Regions from separate parts of the Ferrimonas lipolytica genome, predicted to be linked through region 3. Evidence: predicted binding sites of a transcription regulator. Region 3 holds the regulator's gene; each other region holds the start of a gene.
The links. The regulator sigma-54, encoded in region 3, starts transcription at its own class of promoters, with help from an activator protein. The targets are predictions, from matches to a motif close to GTTGGCACGNNNNTNGNNT.

Region 1 (7,610 bases), 2.1 Mb from region 3:
TCCAGTAAGCTAACAACATCAGCACCGAAGAAATCCGCTTGGCGATGTTCACAGCGCATAACCCCAACGACTTTATCGCGGAAACTGAGCGGCACAATGCACGCTTGTAACATACCGGCAGACAACTGCTTTTCGCAGCTATGGCATTTGTTCAATAGCCCCAGCTCAGCGTGGTTTAATACCAATGGCTGCCGTTGTTGGATTACCTGCTGGTACAACGATTTTCTCAGCTCGGTATAGTGCGCCTGACATTTAGATTCCGAGCCCAAACCCATTTCAAAGTCGAAGCAGCGCAGTCGTTCCGACGCTTGTTCTAATGACATCAGGCTGCAGGATTGAATGGTTAAATAGTTATTTAGGCAGACTGATAATGAACGAGCTAAATCATTAAGTTTGTCTTTATCTATCACTGCATTGGTCACATCAACTAAAAATGCAGAGTTATTACTCGGAGGTAACAAATACTGTGATCCAGTTTGAACTAGAACCTTTTCTAATGCGGTAGAACATATAGCTGCAATACCATTCAAGTAATCTAATATATTGCCCTCTACCTGCTTAACATCATTGATATAAAATTCAATCATTCCTAATTGATTGGTGCAGGTACGCAGCGGCAGGCATATGTAATTGTTTACATTCTCATAGCGAAAGTTACGCCGAGCCGACTCGAAACTACTGATATTATTAACTGGTAGAAGTACTGAGTTCGAAGGTGATTCTTGAAATGACTCGATTTTTAATTCTGGTTCAAAGCAGGAGTAAGACCGTAACCAAAAATTATTTAAATCATCGATGATAAGATTTATACCATCAATAAATCGATGATTATTTTCATAATCCAACAAAACATTTGACAATTGTTTCATCGAAGAAATTGAATTCAATTCCTTCGAAAGCTTTTCGAATCCCTTTATAGAATAACAAGAATGCTTAGCATCTTGTTTCTTTACATTGTCTAGAGTCATTTTCGATCCGTGAAAACTGGGATTTAAAATCAATCTAAACGAATTTCTATTATTCACATAGGACTCACGTCAAATATATAATATTTTGTTAATAAATAAATGGCACCGGTCGGAGGCCCGGTGCCATTTATTACCTACTTAGCTTGCTGCATTACGCAACTTCGCCTTCAAATTACTATATTCATTTTGAACATAGTTTTCCGCCCACGTTTGATCGGCAATCGCTTCAACCTTAACAGCACAATATTTGTACTCCGGGGTCTTCGAGATCGGATCTAAGTGTTCGATGGTGAGCTCGTTACAGGCACCAATCCACCACTGATAGGTCATATAAACGCAACCAGGGTTAACCCGTTCGGTTTCCTGTACTCGAGTGATCACCTTCCCGCGACGCGACGAGATCCAAATCAGCTGTTGATCCTTAAGACCATATTTGACTATGTCATCTGGATGGATAGTCATGTATCCCGGTTCATCAGCTAATTTCGCCAAGGCACTGCAGTTACCGGTCATCGAGCGACAGGAGTAGTGGCCAACTTCGCGCACAGTAGACAACACCAGTGGGAACTCTTGGTCCGGTTGCTCTAGTGGCGCGCGCCACTCAGAAGCAAAGAACTGACCTTTACCACTTGGGGTGGCAAACTTGTTGCCAACAAACAGGGTTGGCGTGCCCGGATCGTCCTCATCAAGACAAGGCCACTGAACGCTGCCTAGACCGGCCATCTTCTCGTAGGTGGCGCCAGCAAACGTTGGACACAGCTCTCTGATCTCATCCCAAATCTCTTTGGTATCGCGGTACGACATTGGGTAACCCATTGCCGTCGACATCAATGACAGGATTTCCCAGTCAACTTTGACCCCTGCTGGTGGCTCAATCGCTTTGAAAGTGCGTTGGAAACCTCGGTCGCAGCTGCTATATACCGCTTCGTGTTCGCCCCAACTGGTGGCTGGGAAGATCACATCGGCCATTTCGGCAGTCTGAGTCATAAAGATGTCTTGCACGATAACCAGATCAAGCGAGTTCAAGGTGTTACGCAGCGCGGTTAGATCCGCTTCTGTCTGCGCAGGGTCCTCACCGAAGATGTAATAGGCTTTACACTTATCAGCATCAAGCTTGTGACCCAACTCAGTTAAGCAGTAGCCCGGCTCTGGTGATAGTTCAACCCCCCAGCGCTTCTCAAACTTCTGCCGCACGGCGTCGTCTGTGACGGCTTGATAGCCAGGATAGACGTTAGGCAACATCCCCATGTCACAGGTGCCCTGCACGTTGTTTTGGCCGCGAACCGGGCCAGTACCAACACCGGTACGACCATAGTTGCCAGTAAGCAGGGCTAAGGCTGACAAGCCTTTAACCACATCAACCGCTTGACCATACTGAGTTACGCCCATACCCCAAAGAATCATTGAGGCACCAGAGTTGGCGTAGGTGCGCATCGCTTCGCGTACTGCTTCTGCCGGCACACCGGTAATGCTTTCGGTGTCTTCCGGTGAGTACTTCATCACCATCTCTTTGAGTTCATCAAAGTTTTCGGTGTAGCGCTCAACGTAATCGGCGTCGTAAAGTTTTTCTTCGATTAAGACATGAGCAAAGGCGTTAACCAATGCCATATTGGAACCGTTCTTCAACTGCACCCATTGATCAGCGATCCGTGCGCTTTCCACGTAACGTGGGTCACAGACGATAACCTTGGCACCGTTGGCTTTGGCTTTAAGGATGTGTTTGGCTACCACCGGATGCGAGTCCGCTGCGTTGTAACCAAAGATAAATAAGCATTTTGCGTGTTCGATTTCAGTAACAGAGTTGCTCATTGCACCGTTACCTACTGTGGCCGCCAGACCGGCGACTGATGGAGCGTGTCACACCCTAGCGCAGTGATCGACGTTATTGGTTCCTATCGCTGCACGAGCAAATTTCTGCATAACGAAGTTGGCTTCGTTACCTGGCCCACGGGCTGAGCCGGTGGTCATGATCGCATCGGGACCATACTTGGCTTTAATTGCTTTTAGTTTGTCGCTGGCGAAAGTAATGGCTTCATCCCAGCTAACTGCCTCGAGTTTGGCGCCTTTAGTGCGACGGATCATTGGGCTTTTCAGTCGTGGCGTCAGTAGGTTGGTGTCGTTGAGGAAGTCCCAGCCATAGTAGCCTTTTAGGCACAGTTCACCCTGGTTTGTTCTGCCATTTTCCGGCTCTGCCCCTATCACCTTGCCGTTTTCGGTGATCAAGGACAACTTACAACCGGTCCCGCAATAGGGGCAGACGGTAATTGTTTTTTCCATGCTTACACTCTCATTTAAAATACAATCTAGTGAGCTACTAATTCATTGACTGAATTTGCCGCAGCGTCGCGCTTAAGGTGATTGATGTTTTTTAGCTCCTCTTGTTTTACCAATCGAATAGCGTTGGTCGGGCACACGTTTACACACGCCTGATCACCTTCGCAGCCACCACAGAGGTCGCACTTAAGCGCAAAGGCACGCTTGCTTTGGTTGGCAAATATAGCGGGGGTATCGGGTTTTTCGACCATGAAGGACACCACGTTCATGGCGCCATAAGGGCAAGCGACTTCACAGGTTTTACAACCTATACAGCGCTCTTGCTTTACTTGGACAAAGCCACCTTCAGAGGTAATGGCACCATTAGGGCAAACCTGAGCACAGGGAGCATCTTCACATTGCCGACACATAATCGGCGTGGTTACCTTAGCGCCTTTGACCAAATTCAAACGTGGATGAAAGTTGCTTGGGTCAAAGTCAACTAAGCTGCTATCTGAGTGCGATAGAACGCATGCAATTTCGCAGGTTCGGCACCCTATGCATTTCTGGGGATCGGCTAAAACAAACCTATTCATATCTCCATCCTTAGTATTCAAAGGGCTGGTGCTTCAATCGCCCTTCATCGTTTATAAAGCAGTTGTTGTGCCATTTTTCCTAACAGCCGAAAAATGGGGCTAAAAAAGGGCCTTTGTCGACTAACCGCCAGCTTTAGAGTAAAAAATTAGACAGCTTGGCGGCGGTTAGCGGTGCAAATCGACACCGCTCCGTCAGTAATGTCGACGGCCTCGACGACGCTTAAATAGTGCTAAAACTCCCCCCTGGCTGCCATGCTGGTAAGGTTTGATAGACGGTAGTTACCGCATCTTTAACCATGTCAGTCATTGGAAACGAAAACGCCACAATGGCCGGCTGTATGCCAATAAACTCCACCTCTGGCACGGTTTGTTTGAGTTCATCAATCAGGAAGTTAAGCGGCAGGGCGTGGGTCGACATAATGAACATCTCGGCGATAGTGGCTGGGTTGATTAAGCGGATCTCTCCCGCTTTTTCGCCGAAGTCGGCGGCATCAACCACAATTACTCGCTGCGGTTCCAATCGGCGCACTTGGTGCACCACGTTCTCCGGCATGGCGCCACCGTCGATCACCTGCCAGCCGTCAATCGGATTGTCGTTAAGCATTTGTGCCAATAACGGCCCGGCGCCGTCGTCCCCCATCATGGTATTACCCACGGTCAATACAACGTTGCTCATTAACGGCTCCTAACCATTAGGTACATATTGGGTTCGCGGCGAATGTCTGCCAACGCTCCCATCATGGTGTCGGTCAACGCCCGCTGGCGCTCGCTTAGGTTCGGTCGGCGCCCAACCTCGCTGAACGCGCGAGCTAGGGTGTCGACATGCTCTTGATAGATAGCGATTTCGCCAAAGGTGAAGTAACGGGACATCTTGTGGGCAGCGATGCTCTCTTTTGGCAGCAAACCAATCCAATCACGATACTCATCAAGGCTGCATTGCAGCCGTACCTTGAGGCAGTCTACTACCCCAAGGTGGTGGCCAATGGCGAGGCTGTAATACATCACCTGCTGCGCTTCTTCTGGCATATCCTGTTCATCAACAAAGCGTCGATTTAAGGCATAGATATAAACCTGCTCTTCCATCGCTATAGCGCCTCAATTGCCGCAGCTTTTTTAGCTGCCGCCGACTTGGTCTCGACCGGTTGCTTGACCCCAAGGCCAGATAGCGACGCTTCATGCAAGCAGGTAACGATCTCAGCTAAGCGTGGATCGTCCCGCTCGGCGAGATAGCGCTGCAGATTGGCATCGATGGTTTGCGGCGTACTCGCTACCAGCAGGTCCATAAACTCACCAGCGATGCGACCACCATGACGATAGCCCGCTAACCGCCGAGCTTCGGTTTCAATCAATACTCGCAGCTGTTGTGGCACTTCAGGGTGAGCTAATACCACCGCCTCGCCCGGTTGCTCATCGTGATGCTCCTCTTTCAGCTTTTGATCCAGCAAGCCAAGTGCTAATGCAAAGCCATAGATGGTGGCCGCAGGCGTTGGTGGGCAACCTGGGATATACACATCCACTGGGATGATTTTGTCGGTACCGCCCCACACTCCGTAGAGATCGTGGAAGATGCCGCCGTCGCAACCGCAGGCGCCGTAAGAGACCACAATCTTCGGGTCCGGCGCCGCTTCATAGGCACGCAATGCTGGCATCCGCATTGGCCTTGTAACTGAGCCGGTGTAGAGCAGGATGTCGGCGTGTTTGGGCGATGCAACTACCTTGATACCGAAGCGTTCTGCGTCGAACACCGGGGTAATGGCGGCAAATATCTCAATTTCACAGGCATTACAGCCGCCGCAATCGACCCGATATACATAGGCAGAGCGTTTGATTTCAGCTAGCAGGGTCGACTTCAGTTTGACCGCATTGGGATCTGGTTTAACCGGCACCGGTGCGACGTGCGCATCGCCAACTAATGGTTTAAAGCCTTTCATGCGTTACGCTCCTTAGCCAAAGACCCAATCAGTACGTTAGAACTGCCAAGCATGTTGCGCTTGCGACGGCACTCTGGGCACATCTCAATGACGCTCCGCGTGCGTTCCAATTCGGTTTTATCCTCACCCGCAGCAAGCAGCAGATCGTAGGCGTATTGCACCGCCTTAGTTGGGGCATATGGCGTGCCGCACTGGTTGCACTGTTGTAGGGTGAACACTGCCCGTTGGTACAAGTCTTTCTTCTGCCCGACCGCTAACTCAAACTCCTTCGACAGCGTTATTGCCTTGGTTGGGCACACCTCTTCGCAGCGGCCGCAATAGATGCAACGAGCCAGCGATAGTTGCCATTGACGCGCCCCGCTTTCGGCATCGGTAGTCATCACCAAGGCGTTGGCTGGGCAGGCTTTGGTGCAGGCTGCACAAGCGATGCACTGCTCTGGGGTGTACTCAGGCTTACCTCGAAAATCCGGCGCCACTTCATAAGGGGCAAACGGGTATTTCGAGGTACTTTTGCCAGCATTGGCGATGGTCTTAAATAACTCGAACATCATCGACTCCTTATTTCAGTGGCGAGTTGGTGCGCTCAATCGAGTAGCGCTCAATCTCTTGATAAGACACCGTTTGCGACTTGCCTTTCTTGGTGTCGACCAAGGTCACTCGGTCGGTACAGGAGTAGCAAGGATCTAGGCTACCGATGATCAGTGGCGCATCGGATACGGTGTTGCCGCGCAACATGTAACGCAGCACTGGCCAGTTCGCCAGCGTGGCGGCACGGGCGCGCCAGCGGAACAGTTTCTGGTTGTCGCCGGTCATGCTCCAGTGCACGTTTTCGCCCCGCGGTGCTTCGGTAAAGCCCAGCGCAAACTTGTGTGGGGTGTAGGTGAAGCCTTCAACCAGCAGTGCCCCTGGTGGCAAGTGATCAAGACCAAACTCAACCATATTGAGCGAGTCAAAGGTCTCGCGTACGCGGATCATCACCCGCCCTGCTACGTCACCTGTGGTTTCGGTTTGGATCTCCATTGGCATCGCACCATAGGACTCTAAAGTGGCCGCATGAACCGCACGTGCATCGCGTTTAAAGCCAGTACTGCGCACGGTTGGTCCTACAGGGCTGAAGTCGCGAGCAATCTTCTTATCCAGCACACCAATGCCATGAATACGGCTGTGCAGGTTAGGCGTGCTCATCAACATATCCACCAGCTGAGTGAACTCACGTCGCACCTCTTGCACCAGCTGAATCCCTTTAAGGCGCTGCTCTTTTAAGATGTCGCGACGGACGCCGCCAATTAGGTTAAGGCCGTAAGTCTTACGCGCACCGGTAAGCATCTCCGCTAACTCCATGGTTTTTTCACGAAGGCGGAAAAACTGCATAAAGCCGGTGTCGAAACCAACAAAGTGACTGGAAAGACCAATGTTGAGCAGGTGGCTGTGCAAGCGCTCCACTTCCAGCAACACGGTACGGATCATCTTGGCGCGCTTTGGCACCGGAATGCCGATGGCGTTCTCAACCGAGTTGGAGTAACCCACTGAGTGAGTAAAGCCACAGATCCCGCAGATCCGATCGGTAAGGAATGGTACCTCTTGGTAACCCAAGCGGGTTTCAGCCAACTTCTCCATGCCACGGTGAACGTAGAACATGCGGTAATCGGCATCGACGATATCTTCGCCATCAACAAACAAGCGGAAGTGACCCGGTTCATCAGAGGTGATGTGCAGCGGTCCCACTGGCACAATGCGGTTGCTGTCGTCACCCAAGATGTTGTCGAACTGGTAGGTTTCGGTATCGCTGGTTGGCATTGGCCGTTGGCGGTAATCCATTGCATCTTTGCGCATTGGGTGCAGATCTTCTGGGAAGTCATCCG
Region 2 (7,610 bases), 1.4 Mb from region 3:
TATGTCGTTTGTGTTTCTTGGTAAACACCACCGGTTGCTCTTTACTCATTTACCGGAGTCTCAGACGGCGCGACTAACCATTGTTCCATCTCAATAAAACTAGGACGGTTTTCAGTCTGAATTTGGCGGCGACCTGCATCCACTGCTAGCAGCGGCGGCTTGTCTTTAGCAAAGTAAGTGATCATCTTTGCCAACGCCTTATAACGTGCGATACGCATCTGGACCATGTGTTCAAGGGCCGATGAAATAGGATGCAATAATGCGTAACATAGATAGATGCCGACAAATGTACCGACCAAGGCTGCACCAACCTTGACCCCGATCATCGATAGCGCACCATCTAAAAATCCCATGGCGATAATGATCCCCATTACCGCGGCCATAATACCGAAACCAGGACAAGCTTCACCGATCTTAAACAACACTTCAGAGGGCCTCATCATATCCGCCTCTTGTTGTTCAATCTCTTCATCCATTAAGTGAGCCAGATCGTGCGGCGATATCTTTGCCATCGACTGAATGCGCAAATTATCAGCTAGAAACTGTAAAATTTGTGGCTGCTTTAATACGGCTGGATATTTACTGAACAATTCGCTAGTCTCAGGTTCATCGATATGTTCATCTAAAACCTTGAAGCCTTTCAGCCTTAGTTGATTAAATAGCTCATAAGTTAAACAGATTAATTCTTTATAAAAGTCTGGGTCTTCTTGCTCCTTGCTCCACAGCGCTTTAATCTGCTGACCTGTTGTTTTAATAACCGCCATTGGTACACTTATCAACAACGCACTAATTGCCGCACCAATAATAATGACAAACTCCGCTGGTTGCCAAATTGTCGACAAGTTACCACCAGCAAGCATAAATCCACCAAAAACGGCGATATTAAGCATTATAAAAAACAATATTTTAAACACTACGCAACTTCCTTAAACGTTTATTGTTTTAATTCTAAAATCACTTTGCGCAACGCGATTACCGCAGCTTTATGTAATTGGCATACCCTTGCCTCAGTCACCTTTAATACCAAAGCTATCTCTTTGAGGTTTAATTCGTGCTGATAGTAAAGTGACATCAATAGTTGTTGTCGTTGATTTAACTTACTGAGCCCATGTACTAACATTTCCTGCTGTTCATTATGGTCATCGTCACCTTGGCTCGGTTCATGGTTTTCCAGCAACTCATCCAAACTGCTAAGCACATCCGCGTGACTATCCAAACAACTTTGATGCACCTCGGTAAGTGACAGCCCCAGATGATCAGCAATCTCCTGCTGGCTCGGCTGCCGCACGAGCTTTTTGGTTAGTTCCCGCTGGGCATCATTATACTGATGTGCACTTTGACGAACCTGACGGCTGCGCCAATCCAACCGACGGAACTCATCCAACATCGCTCCTCTAACGCGCTTGGAGGCAACGGCTGCGAAGTTATTATCTATTTCACCAGGATAACGCCTGACAATATCCAGCAATGCCATTAAGCCGAGCTGTTCTAAATCATCACGATCTAATACGCCGTCACAATGGCAAGCTAACTTCGACGCAGTCCGTTTAACAAGCGGCAGATATTGCTGCAGTACGGCCTGTTCATTAATGGCTGAACTCGTAGTATTCGCACTGTAATCATGGGCACCAGAAAACATCGTAATTTCCTACTGAACAACCAGCTTAGTGATCAGGACGTCGTCAATAACAATATCGATGCCATTGTCAGCAAACTGTTGAGCAATGTGCCCATGGATACTGTCCTGATGCGCCTTAAGGTAGCTAGAATCAATGAGCTCCTCGATCGGCTTTCGTCCCATCACCAAAATGGTGGCGTTACGAATCACCGGCGAAAAGTCTTCGATCAACTGGCTGGTGTCCTCCTGATACTCCGTCATCTTGAGCGAGAACTCGATCAACAGATAGCGATCGCTAGGTAACGACAAAACTATCTTTTTTACCTTGAAATACTTTTGTTTTTTAACCAGTTCATGCTGTTCGGTGGTGGCCGACCCATTGGCAAACCACCAAAAGCCACCAGAGCCCACTAGAGCAACGACTAGAGCTAACAATGGAAGCCATTTTTTATCTATTTTCATCATGCGGTTACATCCAGATCAGAGCTGGTTTGTGGATCAGTATTCGACATGTCGTCGTCATGATATGAGGCAACGGTTACCGGCTCAGACTCAATTAGCTCATCAGCGCTGTGTTGTTGCTGCGAATGTGGTTGATCATTGACCGATACATCAATTGCACCATCGAAGTGGAGCTCGAGATCGGTTCGAATCCGGTCGAGCTGCTGCATCAATGCATCTTTAACCAGAGGGTTAACCGCGGTAACCACAACACTCATGCGGTTACCGTCAAGCTGTACGTTAAGATCAATCTTGCCCAAATCCGGTGGGTCGAGGCGAAGCTGAGCACCGCGAAACTTTTGGTCTATCTGAAACTTGAGCTGCTCTCCTAATGCCTGCTGCAGCTCCCGTCCCATGGTCAGCTGATCGGCGCTGACACTTAGTGGTCCCCAACTTGGTTTTGCCACTTGGCTGTTGTTAGCCGCGTCACCATTCAATTTGGCTGCGCTGTGCTGGTTAACGATAGTGTTATCAGCCGCATCTGCAGGCTGGCTAATAGCCGTTATCAGTTCCATTGATGCAACTGCGGTTGGAGACTGCGTGGCACTAATCGGCATAGTGCTAAGTAACGCCGTGTTACGTGATTCTGAAGTCGGTAGCGAGCTATTCGTTGCTGCGCTATCGGTGCGACTAAAAGCACTCGCACCACTCTGGGTTGGCTTAACCACCTCTGCAGTTAACACCGAGGTTGAAGCTCCAATCTGCACCATTGAGATTGGCTGTGGCTGAGGCGTAATTGATTGTTTGGTTAACTGTTCAACTACTAGCCCAGATGTAGCATCGAGTAACGGCTGAATTAGCCGTTCAACGTTCAATGGTGCTAAAGCGGTTTCAGCACGTTGCAGCGATGAACTTGGTAACCTTTGAGCTGAGTCAGTTGCAGATGCCATTTGAGCGAAAGTGATCAGCTGATTGACCTCAGTGTTGTTATCAACTTGCGGAGTCAAATCGGCCCCTAAATCAAGATCAGCTAGGTCACTAGCTTTTAGCTCACAAGCTTGGTCAGGCTCAGAAACCCCAGCGGTGAAATCGCTATCGGAATCATCCGCCGCCACTTTTCGGTTTCCCGGATAATCGTCAGTGCCCACAGCACTGTGATCACTTTTATCTACTTGGGCTATTGGGTCGCGGTGCGGCGACGAACTATTGATAGAAACTATGTTCACGTTGATTCATTAATTCTGTTTGATGATAGGCGCGCAGGCCTTGACGCTGACTTCGCTCTTGCTCCATCAATTGCTGCAGCCGTTGATTGTGTTGCGCTAAACGTTCTATTGCACGATGGTGAGCAGCAACCATTTGGTCGTAGGCTTTATCGTCGCCGGGCTTTTTAGCACCGTGCTGCTGAAGTACAGTGGCCAATTTTCGGTCAACACTGGAGAGTTTTGGCCAGTCCTCACACTCACTGTATTGCTCCAACGCGACCGCAAAGCGACGCCACAAGTTATTCAAAGTGCTGCCAACCATCATTAATGTCAGTGATAACTTGAACAATTGGCGCTAGTTTGGTGGTGTCGCTGTTAATGCTGGCACTCAACAATTGGCGATGGCAAAAATCGTACAGTTGATGCAGATTAGCCGCTAATTCACCGCCATTTTCCATATCGAGCATGGCATCCATACCCATGATAATGTTCAAGCACTTATCGACCGATGCGCCCTTTTCAGCGATACGTCTATTGTCGATATGGCCTTCGATTTTGGTCAGTTCATCAAGGCAAGCCTCGAGTAGCATGCGCACTAAATCATGCTGGTTGGCAGAAGCCGCGCGAGCTTCTACTGAACTTTGTTGGTACGCGGCAAATGGATCGTTATTGGTAAACATCTAAGGTCAGACTCGTAATTAGGCGTAAAACATTTGTGATGTAGCAAGCATCTGCGTTTGGTACTGCTCAGCAGCAACAAATTGACTGAGATAAAGTTCATACTTCATCTCCATTCGATAATCGAATTCAGCCATATCATCTTCGAGGGTTCGCTGTTGAGTCTCAATCGAGTCCTGCTTGACATCGATGATCCCCGACGAGGAGAGAAACGGATCAATCTTGGCGTCGAAGCTTTCAATAATCCCGCCAGGGCCTGCGAACATCTCTTCAACAGCGCCACTGTCGTTTGCTAGCGCCTCTTCAAATTTTTCTTCATTCAGTGATAGCTGGCCGTCGCGATCCATCTCAACGCCGATATCAGATAGCGTCATGCCGTTAGGCGCTGGGACAAACACCAACTCACGTAGATCAGAGCGCAGCATCCGAACCGACGAGTCACCCTTTAGTACCCCAACTTCATCAACGCCTACTTCAACGGTGTCTTCATCTTCGTCAGAATCATCGTCTTCGTCAGCATCCTCGTCGTCTTCGCTATCTTCGCTGTCGTCGGTATCAACTGTAACCGTTTGGGTTAGTTCATCGATGGTGGTCATCAGGGTATTAAAAGAGTCGATAAACTCCTCAACCGCATCCTGAGTAGCTTCGATATCTTGCTCAACGGTTAAGGTGGTCGAACCCACCTGCTTGAGATCCAACGTTACCCCGTCAATTACTTCGACTTGGTTACTGCTCGAAGTAATAGGTACACCATCAATAGAGAAGTGTGCGTCCTGAGCAGGGTTGAGTTCGTTAGGGAAACTCCACTGGGCGTCATTACCAGTGCCAGTTGCAGTAACCGTAAGGTTGTTTTGCGCACCAGAGTCGTCGCCAGACAACATCAGCTCAACTTCGCCATCACCGGTCTGAATCAATGCTGCAGTTACCCCAGGGTTATCAGGAGCATCATTGATATAATCGACCAAGTCAGTGACCGTTGCTGCGCCGCTGGCGTTAACCACACTAAAATCAATAACCATCGACTCCGGTGGTGTGCCAACAGCAATCTCAACCGTGCCAGTTGTTGGCAGAGGCTCTGCAGCGCTAGCAAACGACGATGAGATCTTATGTTGTTTTGCAAGTTGGGTAACTTCAATGTCATAGATCCCGGCAGGAGCTGCTGAATCGATATCGACAGTGCCAACACTTTCGTTACTTAAACTGCCTTTTTTAGCATCAAAGGCATCCCCATCCAGCGCAGCTAAATCGCTCTGCATCGCTTTTAACGCGGATTCTAGGGTGTCATATGCATCGGCCTGCGCTTCAAGGTTGGCTTCTTTTTCAGCATAGATCTCGTCCTGCGCCATCCGTTCGGCTGCAACCAACTGTTGCGCCATGAGTGACGAATTACTCGCCGGCATTGTGCTCATGCATTACCTCTATTTAAATAATCCCACGACTTAGTCGATACCTGCTGGTAGTACCAGACGATAAGCTGGAAGGGGCGCTATACCGTACCCAAAGCAAAATTCAGGCCAGCTAGTTACCATTGCTACAAATCCTAGCTATATAGGGCGTCACCTTTGCGGTGAAACTTAAATAAATAATCGAAGCGGAAGTAACTTTTCCGCACGGAGGGTGAAAAGGGGAAGATATTAGCGGTGAAGGAGCGAAACCAACCAGTGGGTTTAAGTTAAGGCAGTGTCGTAGTTAGCTGTTGAAGTTTATCTTAAGCCTTCGGCTTCACCAGTTTCGGTGCCTTTAGAGGAGGATGTCGCGGTGGCGACGGCACATTCTTGTATGGATTCCGGGGAGCTTCGCCCCCGTTGGAATCGCCTTTGCCTTAGGTCGCAGTCCAAAACGCTTCGCTGAACTGCTCCAATGCGGCAGAAGATCAATAGCAGTAGTGCTTTACCCTTTGTATCAAAACTTGCCTAGCCGCTGCTTTAACAGCATTGGCAAGAACAACACTTAATTGGTACACAGCCTAAGTTAACCGTGCCAGCGTTTTACCAACTTAGACCGACAGCAACAACGCTCAATCAGCTGCAAACAAAAATTATTTTAAATTTTTTCGTATTGGGGGTTAAGTAATTACAACTGCATGCCGCCCTATTGTGATGAATGACAAAAATGCCTTAGGCACTTATCAATAGGAAAATAATCATGCTATCAGTTCAGACTAACTACGCTTCTTTAGTAGGCCAAAACGCACTGACTCAAGCCAACAACGAAATGACTACCGCTATGGAGCGTTTGTCTACCGGTTACCGTATCAACGGCGCATCTGATGACGCTGCTGGCCTGCAGATTGCTTCCCGTTTAGAAGCAGACTCTACCGCTCTGCAACAGGGTACTCGTAACGTTAACGACGCCATCGCTATGCTAGAAACTGCTGACGGTGCTTTATCTGAAGTTGAGTCCATCGCTATGCGCATGACCGAGCTGAGTACTCAGTACGGCAGCGCGACTGTAAGTGCCGACGATCAGGATGCGATTACCGCTGAATTCGACGGTCTTAAAGACGAGTTAATCTCTATCACTACCGAGACTGAATTCGCTGGTGAAGACCTGTTTGGTAAATTTGATGCTGCAGTGACCGTTGATGCCGGTGTTGGCAAAACCGTAACTGTTGATGCAACTGCTGAGATCGCCGCACTTGATACTGCTATTGCTGCGCTAGACGTTACCGACATTGCGACTGTTGACACCACTATCGACGCTCTAGGTGACACCCGCTCTGTATTGGGTTCTGGTATCAACCGTCTGCAGCACACCGCCAACAACAACGCCAACATTGATGAAAACACTCAACAAGCGTTGAGCAACATCAAAGACGCCGATTACGCTACTGAATCTTCTAACATGACTAAGAACGAGATGCTGGTTCAAGCTGGCACCAACGTACTGGCTAAGTCAAACCAGAACACCAGCTTGGTAATGAGCCTGTTGGGCTAAGGCTAGATAGCCGCTATACTGCAACAGCTGAGTTCGCTCAGCTGTTTTTGCTGGCTGTATTGGTTAATGCTAATTAGTACAACCAGCAAAAACAGAGCAATCTGTTACCGCTTTGATAGGATCCACATATGAATATTTTATCCAACGAGACGCAACGTTCTGCCCAAGTCCGGGTTGAAACCGTCGACAACAGTGCTAAGTCTGATAAGAGTGACGCCACGGTCGTTGCTCATTCCGCAGCCATAAACATCGAAGAAGTGGCGATATCGTCGCAGTTTCAGCTGTTGGAAGATGGGGCACAACAGTTGGCACAACTACCAGAGGTCGACATCGACCGCGTAGCCGCATTGAGCGCAGCACTCGCCGATGGCAGCTTTAATATCGATCTTAATGAAATTGCCACGGCAATGACCGACCAACACGGGAAACGCTAATGTCCACCAATGAGTTGATTCGGGCGCTAGCAAAATCGATCCAGCAAGATGTTCGTCACTATCAAGCTATCGAAACTCAACTGCAGCAGCAACGTCAGCTGATGCTCGATCGCGCACTGGAGCAACTCACTCAGCTCAATTTCAAGTTAGACAAAGCGTATAGCCAGTTGCAACATCACTCCCAGCAGCGCCAGCAATGGTTACAAACGTTGGGATTTAGCGGTGATAGTGATGGTTTTGCCGCTTTATTAACACGCCTACCTAAGGCTGTTGCACAACAACTGCAGGACAGTCACG
Region 3 (7,610 bases):
CGATGATCTAGTTGACCTGCCAGTAATGGAGAAGGTCGCTCTTGCGGTTGCCGTCCACGACGCTCATCCAGCATTGCTGCCTCAGGCACATTATCGCACTACTATTGGCGGCGGCTTTGGTGCCGTCCGTGAGCTGTGCGACCTTCTATTGCAAGCGCAAGGTAAACTGATGGATGCTAAGGGCATGTCAGTATGAAGCGTGAGCTGCTTGCTGGCTTGCTGCTACTCGCAATGGCTGGCGGCCTATATCTGCGCAACATTTCGATTGAGCCTCCGGTAGTGGATTCACTCTCTGAGAGTGAGCCCGATTACGTAGCTCGAGAAATGAAAACCCGCTCTTATGATGCCAATGGCCGCCTTAATGCCGAGATAGCTGCTGACACCATGTTCCACTATCAGCAAAAGCAGCTAACTGAATTTGAAAACCCCGTTTATCTGGTTTACCCAGAAGACGGCAACACCGTATGGAAAGTCAAAGCCAAGGTGGGTGAGCTGCGCGACAATCGCTTCCTAACGCTAGAACACAGCGTTATTGTTGAAGCTATTGAGCCGTATAAGCCAATCAGAACCATCCATACTGAACAGCTGAACCTGGACCTATCCACGATGGAGATGGAAACTGATCGACAGCTGCAGGCCTTTGGCGAGCAATTCCAAATGACTGGTCTCGGCCTTTGGGCTGATCTCAAGCAAAATCACATTATTTTGAAACAAAAGGTTAGTGCTACTTATGAAACTCAGTAAGCCACTCCTAATTGCGCTGGCGTTACTGGCGCCGCAAACACAGGCACTGCAAGCCGACTTTTTGCAAGCGGTTAGCGTCACCGCTGACCGTTCTGAAGGCGATCTCCAAAGTCGCACCCTAAGCTACATCGACAACGTAGTAGTTACCCAAGGTACATTGCGAATCGAAGCTGACAAGCTGACTCTCATTGCCACTGAAGACAAGTCCGAACAGATCTTTGTTGCCACTGGCAATCCAGCTACGTACGAACAAGTACAAGAAAATGGCATGAAGGCGGAAGCCAACGCATTAGAGATTCGCTATAGCGTAAGTAACCGCGAATTGATCCTCATTGGCGAAGCCCAGATGAGTCAAGAAGGCAGCGTTGTCAAAGGCTCACGTATTAGCTACAACGCCGAGCAACAGAAACTCAGTGCGGAAGGCTCCGACGAGAGCCAGATCACCACCATTTTTATGCCAGCACCGAAAACAACAACTCCAACGGAAAACCAACCGATAGTATTGCCAGCGCCAGAACTACAAGAACAACCTAAAAGCGAGCCTAAACCATGAAGCCAGTGGTTCTTGAAGCGCAGCAGTTAGCCAAGAGCTACAACGGTCGCCAAGTGGTTAAGAATGTCGGCCTTAAAGTTGAAAAGGGACAAATCGTAGGCTTATTAGGTCCAAACGGCGCAGGTAAAACCACCACCTTTTATATGGTGGTTGGCTTGGTCCAAAACGACCAAGGTAGCATTCATATCAATGGTGAAGAGATCACTTATCTGCCAATGCACAGTCGTGCTCGCAAAGGCATTGGTTATTTACCGCAAGAGTCGTCGATCTTCCGCAAGCTCACTGTTCATGACAACTTGATGGCGGTACTGCAGATCAGAAAAGAGCTCAGTAAAGAGCAACGTATAGAAAAACTGGAACAGCTGCTCGAAGAGTTTAATATTACTCACATACGTGACAGTTTAGGGATGGCTCTATCTGGTGGCGAACGTCGCCGTGTAGAAATAGCCCGAGCGCTAGCAGCAGATCCACAATTTATTTTATTGGATGAACCCTTTGCCGGTGTCGACCCGATCTCGGTTATCGACATTAAGAAGATCATCCAACACTTGAAACAACGCGGTCTCGGGGTGTTGATCACCGATCACAACGTCCGAGAAACCTTGGACGTATGTGAATACGCCTACATTGTCAGTCATGGTGAAATGATTGCTCAAGGGGCACCAGAAGCGGTATTGGAAGACCAATTAGTACGCTCTGTTTACTTGGGTGATCAATTCAGACTCTAGTGCCCCCTTCCATCGGGCAGTACAAGGATTAGGGCATTAAATGAAAACCTCGCTACAGCTAAAACTTGGACAACAGCTAACGATGACACCTCAGTTGCAGCAGGCTATCCGACTGCTGCAACTGTCGACGTTAGATCTGCAACAAGAGATCCAAGAAGCCCTCGACTCTAACCCGCTGTTGGAGCAGAGCGACGACGACTTCAATAACCAAGACCAAGAAGCATCTCCGGAAAGTCAGGACAGCCCAAGTGCTTCGGTGACCGAGCAAGCCGCGTTAGATACCAGCGAAGCCCTAAGCCAAACTGACTTAGGCGATAATTTACCCCTTGATAGCACCTGGGACGACGTTTACAGCGCAGCCCCTGCCGCTGCGGCCAGTGGTCCACGCGATGACGATGACAGCTATCAGGGCGAAACCAGTGACGATCTGCAAAGCCATCTACTTTGGCAAATGGGTCTCACCCCAATGAGCGATACCGACCAGGCCATCGCCACGACCCTTATCGATGCCATCGATGAATACGGCTATCTCACTATTCCCGTGGCTGATGTACTAACTGCTGTCGGCCGGGACGACATTGAATTAGATGAAGTCGAGGCGGTCCGCAAACGCATTCAACAATTTGATCCGGTCGGCTGTGTCAGCATCGACCTATCTGAATGCCTCAAGGTACAACTGTTGCAGCACAACGCTGACACCCCTTGGCGAGATCAGGCTATCAATCTCCTTGATGAACATATGGATCTGTTGGCCAATAGAGACTTTCGCACCCTGATAAGGCGTACTAAGCTCAGTGAAACTGAGCTTAAGGACACCATGGATCTGATTCAGTCACTGAACCCAAGACCAGGCGGGCAAATCGCAGCAACACCAAGTGAATACGTGATTCCTGATGTTTCAGTAAGTAAAAAACAGGGACGCTGGGTGGTTGAGCTCAATCCTAACGCCATGCCCAAGATTCGCATCAATCAACAGTACGCCGCCATCGGTAACGGCGCCCGCGGTAGCGGTGACGGTCAGTTCGTTCGCGGACATCTGCAGGAGGCTAAGTGGTTTATCAAAAGCCTTGAAAGCCGTAACGAAACACTGATGAAGGTTACCAACTGCATCGTGCAATTCCAGCAAGGGTTCCTCGAGTTCGGCGAAGAAGCCATGAAGCCAATGGTGCTCAATGATGTGGCCGAGGTGGTCGAGATGCACGAATCGACGATATCTCGAGTGACTACTCAAAAATATCTACATACCCCAAGAGGGATCTTTGAACTGAAGTACTTCTTCTCCAGCCATGTGAGCACTGACAGCGGCGGCGAAGCCTCTTCTACTGCTATCCGCGCGCTCATCAAAAAGCTCGTGGCGGCAGAGAATCCAAAGAAACCTCTTAGCGACAGTAAAATGGCTCAAATTCTGGCGGAACAAGGCATCCAAGTAGCCCGACGCACCGTGGCTAAATATCGCGAAGCCTTAACGATTCCACCATCAAACCAGCGCAAAATGCTGTAACGCGCACCTACGGAGGTAAGCTATGCAGATCAACTTAACCGGTCATCATGTTGATATAACAGACGCACTACGCAACTACATTAACGAAAAATTTGAACGTTTGGAGCGGCATTTCGACCACATCAACAACGTTCATGTAATACTGGAAGTGCAGAAATTACAACAGATTGCCGAAGCTAAGCTGCACTTAAACGGCGGTGAAGTGTTTGCTACCCACGAGCACGACAATATGTACGCAGCAATTGACGGGTTGGTCGATAAACTCGATCGACAGGTAATCAAACACAAAGAGAAAATTTCCCGGCACTAATGGAAATCAATGAACTACTGACACTCGAGCGCACCCTATGTGTCGACTCTGAGTTAAGCAAAAAACGGGCACTTGAGATGATCAGTGAATTGGCTGCCTCTCAGTGCCCTGAACTCCCCCAACACGAGTTGTTCGAGAGCCTTATGGCTCGGGAAAAAATGGGCAGTACGGGCATCGGAAAGGGCATCGCGCTTCCGCACGGTCGGCTGAACCGATTAGATAGGCCGCTGGCGGTGTTACTCAAAAGCGACTCTCCCATCGAATTTGATGCCGTCGATCAGAAGCCTGTTGATTTGTTATTTGCGTTGTTCGTACCGGAGCAACAACATCAAGAGTTTTTATCAATGCTCGCCACGGTGGCAGAGAAATTGAGCCAAAAAGAGCTTTGCCGAGCGATGCGCAAAGCCTCTGATAATCAACATCTGTATCAAGTGATCACTGCATGAAGCTAGTTATTCTTTCGGGGCGCTCTGGAGCCGGTAAAACCGTTGCCTTGCACGTATTAGAAGATCTTGGTTACTACTGCGTTGATAATCTGCCGATGCCATTGCTACTGCAACTGCTGCAAAGCCTCGAAAATCAGCGGGAATTAGTCGCGGTTAGTTTAGATATCCGTAACCTACCGGATCAGGAACTGGCGATAACCAAGCTGCGAGAACGGATCCCCGCCGGTATCGATGCGCAGATCTACTTCCTTGATGCCTCTGACGATACGCTAATGCGCCGTTACAGCGAGACTCGCCGTCGCCACCCATTGTCCAACGACGGCGCGCCGCTAGCAGAGGCTATTGGCCAAGAGCGAAGCTTACTGCAACCATTAGCCCAAGACGCCGATCATCTTATCAACACCGATAACCTCTCCGTCTACGACCTCGCCAACGAAGTCCGAACCTTGCTGCTCGGCGAAGCTCCAAACGAAATGATGGTGGTGTTTGAATCCTTTGGCTTTAAACATGGTATGCCACAACAAGCGGACTTTATGTTTGATGTACGCTTTCTTGCCAACCCGCACTGGGAACCAGAGCTAAGACCGTTTACCGGCAAAGACAAACCGGTTGCCGATTTTTTCTTACAGCACAGCAGTGTGACTCGATTTATCGATTCAACCGAACGTTTTATTCTGAACTGGTTGCCGATGCTAGAGCGTAATAATCGCGCCTACCTTACCATCGCCATAGGTTGTACCGGTGGTAAGCACCGCAGTGTTTATGTCGTCGAACAACTGACTCAACGCTTTAAGCTCCATCGCGATGGGATCTCAGTTCGTCACCGAGAGCTTGATGTCGATTGAGCAGAGAGTTTGTCGACAAGTAGTGGTTATTAACCGACTAGGGCTACATGCTCGTGCGGCGACCCGCTTAACCCAACTCGCGACAACCTTCGATGCACAAATCGAGCTACAACTTGAGCAACAACAAGCCAACGCCAATAGCATCCTTGGGATCTTGATGTTGCAAGGTTGCCAAGGCAAAGAGATCACAGTGTGCAGCTACGGGCCCGATGCCTTAGCTGCACTCGATGCGATATGTGAGCTATTTGCTAGTCGCTTTGACGAGGACGAATAACCCCAGAGGTAATAAACTGCTGAAAGCTCTCACACCAGACGATCGCCGCCTGATAGCTGCCAACTTCAACTCCGTTGGGTACGGGCAAAGCAAAGCCATCAAAGCTGCTTATGCTGCCTATTGCGACCATTTCTCCCTGCAGCGCTAAAAATTCATGCTCGGTCTCAACAAATCGTGGGGAAAGATAGAGACGGTAATCTGGCCCCGGCGCCAATTCACCACGAAAGCCGATGCTACCCTCGCCCAACAGCAATTGTCCTTCGCCCCAGTGCAGTAAATCACTGTCGGTTCGCTCGCGCTCAAACTGAGCCACATATTGCGCTTCAGCTTGGACCAACGCCATTGTTGCTGACGACGGCGCTGGCGTCTCCGTTAACAGTGGTAACAGATAGATTCCAAGCGCGATCCCAACCAGCATAGCAACCCCATGGGTCAGTATTGTTCGTAACGCCTTCATAGCCTCTCCATTAGCAATGCAAACCATTAATTGAACTAGACTTTATCACGTTATACTGTTTCTCAAATTTATCCATCCAGTAGCAATAAAATTGACCAAATAGGCAAAGGATATGCGCTCGAGTGGTTGAGCATAGGGTGAGCAGGAACCGCACCCAACAACCAGATTATTTGTTGAATGTATCGATGCCATGGGTATTTGATGCGACCACAGCCAGAGTGAGGACCTTATGACGATTGACCACGCTTTTTTACAATCCCTGCCCAAGGTCGAACTACACCTTCATATTGAAGGCACACTCGAACCAGAGCTGATGTTTGAATTGGCGCAGCGCAATAACGTTGCCCTACCTTTTGACTCTGTAGATCAACTTAGAGCCGCTTACCAGTTCAATGACTTACAGTCGTTTCTCGATCTCTACTACCAAGGCGCTTCGGTACTTTTAACCGAGCAAGACTTCTACGATCTTACCTGGGCCTACCTAGAACGTTGCCAGCAAGACAACGTCCAGCACGTAGAAATATTTTTTGATCCGCAAACCCACACCGATCGTGGCATCGCCTTTGCCACTGTTATTAATGGCATCAAACGAGCGTTACATGATGCCCAACAGCAGTGGCAGATCAGCTACGGCATCATTTTGTGTTTTCTCCGCCACTTAAGCGAAGAGCAAGCCCTAGCCACACTGGCTCAAGCGGAGCCGTTCAAACAGCACATCATCGGCATTGGCCTCGATAGTTCTGAGGTTGGCCACCCACCACAAAAGTTTGCACGCGCCTTTGCCGCTGCCAAACAGCAAGGCTATCGACTGGTCGCGCACGCTGGTGAAGAGGGCCCAGCAGAATATATCTGGGAAGCATTGCAACAGCTGAGTGTCGAACGAATCGATCATGGCGTGCGCTGCGTTGATGATGAAGAGTTGGTGGCACTATTGGTAAATGAGCAGATTCCATTGACGGTATGCCCAACATCTAATGTTCGTTTGAAGGTGTTTGAACAGATGAGCGAGCACAACCTCAAGCAACTGCTAGAGCGTGGCCTTAAAGTCACCATCAACTCCGATGACCCAGCCTACTTTGGTGGTTATATGATGGAGAACTATCGCCAGGTTGAAGCCGCTTTAGGGCTATCCACAGCCCAATGGTTGCAGTTAAGCCGCAATGCTATTGAAGCAAGTTTCGCAAGTCCAGAGCGTAAAGCTGAACTGCTGGAACAGTTACCGCAGCGCTAATGCCCGCAAACTAAAAACACTCAGTTTGCTTCTAGGTAAAGCAGTTCGCCGTCGCGCATGGTGAACTGCTTTGATAGGTAGAACTTCGGCGCTTCGGCCATAGCCTGCTCGGGGCCATGCACCCAATAGGAAAGATAAAAGCTACCGGCATCAACATCGCCATATTGCGGCAACTTAACGCCATCTAACTTAATACGGTCGCCGAGAAGCATATTGCCAGCAGGAAACCAACTCCCTTGATGCCAACGACTTAAGGCAAGGTAGTAAAAGGTACCACTGCCGCCGCCATTGAGCGTGATTACACCAATACGCTCCGCTTGCCCATCACCATCCAGATCGCTTTGATATTGATGCTTAAGTTTGATCGTATCAGCACCGAACTGTTGCTGCTGCCCCACCACCAAATGAAACGAATGTTGTTCCACCTGAAAGTGGGCCAGAGTCGCGCTCGGCTTGGGTGAGGTCAGCTCACAACCGCTAATCAACAGTGCGCTACTAACCATCACCCATTTACGCATCAG

Region 1: a site for sigma-54 is predicted at 3,874-3,892, ahead of HER31_RS04635 (4Fe-4S dicluster domain-containing protein). Genes of this name have one in related genera too.
Region 2: a site for sigma-54 is predicted at 5,443-5,461, ahead of fliD (flagellar filament capping protein FliD). Genes of this name have one in related genera too.

The regions. Positions count from the first base shown of each region.
Region 1 is NZ_CP051180.1:972,127-979,736, reverse strand. Features, by position in the region: gene HER31_RS04645 (sigma 54-interacting transcriptional regulator) at 1-587, opposite strand, end outside; gene fdhF (formate dehydrogenase subunit alpha) at 1,107-3,245, opposite strand; gene HER31_RS04635 (4Fe-4S dicluster domain-containing protein) at 3,272-3,817, opposite strand; gene hycI (hydrogenase maturation peptidase HycI) at 4,038-4,493, opposite strand; gene HER31_RS04625 (formate hydrogenlyase maturation HycH family protein) at 4,493-4,900, opposite strand; gene HER31_RS04620 (NADH-quinone oxidoreductase subunit B family protein) at 4,903-5,748, opposite strand; gene HER31_RS04615 (formate hydrogenlyase complex iron-sulfur subunit) at 5,745-6,299, opposite strand; gene HER31_RS04610 (hydrogenase large subunit) at 6,307-7,610, opposite strand, start outside.
Region 2 is NZ_CP051180.1:1,676,499-1,684,108, forward strand. Features, by position in the region: gene HER31_RS07840 (flagellar motor protein MotB) at 1-49, opposite strand, end outside; gene motA (flagellar motor stator protein MotA) at 42-914, opposite strand; gene fliA (RNA polymerase sigma factor FliA) at 935-1,639, opposite strand; gene HER31_RS07855 (flagellar basal body-associated FliL family protein) at 1,649-2,083, opposite strand; gene HER31_RS07860 (flagellar hook-length control protein FliK) at 2,080-3,285, opposite strand; gene HER31_RS07865 (hypothetical protein) at 3,263-3,571, opposite strand; gene fliS (flagellar export chaperone FliS) at 3,564-3,944, opposite strand; gene fliD (flagellar filament capping protein FliD) at 3,963-5,351, opposite strand; gene HER31_RS07880 (flagellin N-terminal helical domain-containing protein) at 6,088-6,879, shown strand; gene flgM (flagellar biosynthesis anti-sigma factor FlgM) at 7,008-7,313, shown strand; gene flgN (flagellar export chaperone FlgN) at 7,313-7,610, shown strand, end outside.
Region 3 is NZ_CP051180.1:3,029,561-3,037,170, forward strand. Features, by position in the region: gene kdsC (3-deoxy-manno-octulosonate-8-phosphatase KdsC) at 1-196, shown strand, start outside; gene lptC (LPS export ABC transporter periplasmic protein LptC) at 193-744, shown strand; gene lptA (lipopolysaccharide transport periplasmic protein LptA) at 731-1,297, shown strand; gene lptB (LPS export ABC transporter ATP-binding protein) at 1,294-2,025, shown strand; gene HER31_RS13910 (RNA polymerase factor sigma-54) at 2,066-3,526, shown strand; gene hpf (ribosome hibernation promoting factor) at 3,549-3,836, shown strand; gene ptsN (PTS IIA-like nitrogen regulatory protein PtsN) at 3,836-4,282, shown strand; gene rapZ (RNase adapter RapZ) at 4,279-5,127, shown strand; gene HER31_RS13930 (HPr family phosphocarrier protein) at 5,117-5,401, shown strand; gene HER31_RS13935 (DM13 domain-containing protein) at 5,376-5,858, opposite strand; gene HER31_RS13940 (adenosine deaminase) at 6,088-7,089, shown strand; gene HER31_RS13945 (hypothetical protein) at 7,110-7,607, opposite strand; gene pmbA (metalloprotease PmbA) at 7,607-7,610, opposite strand, start outside.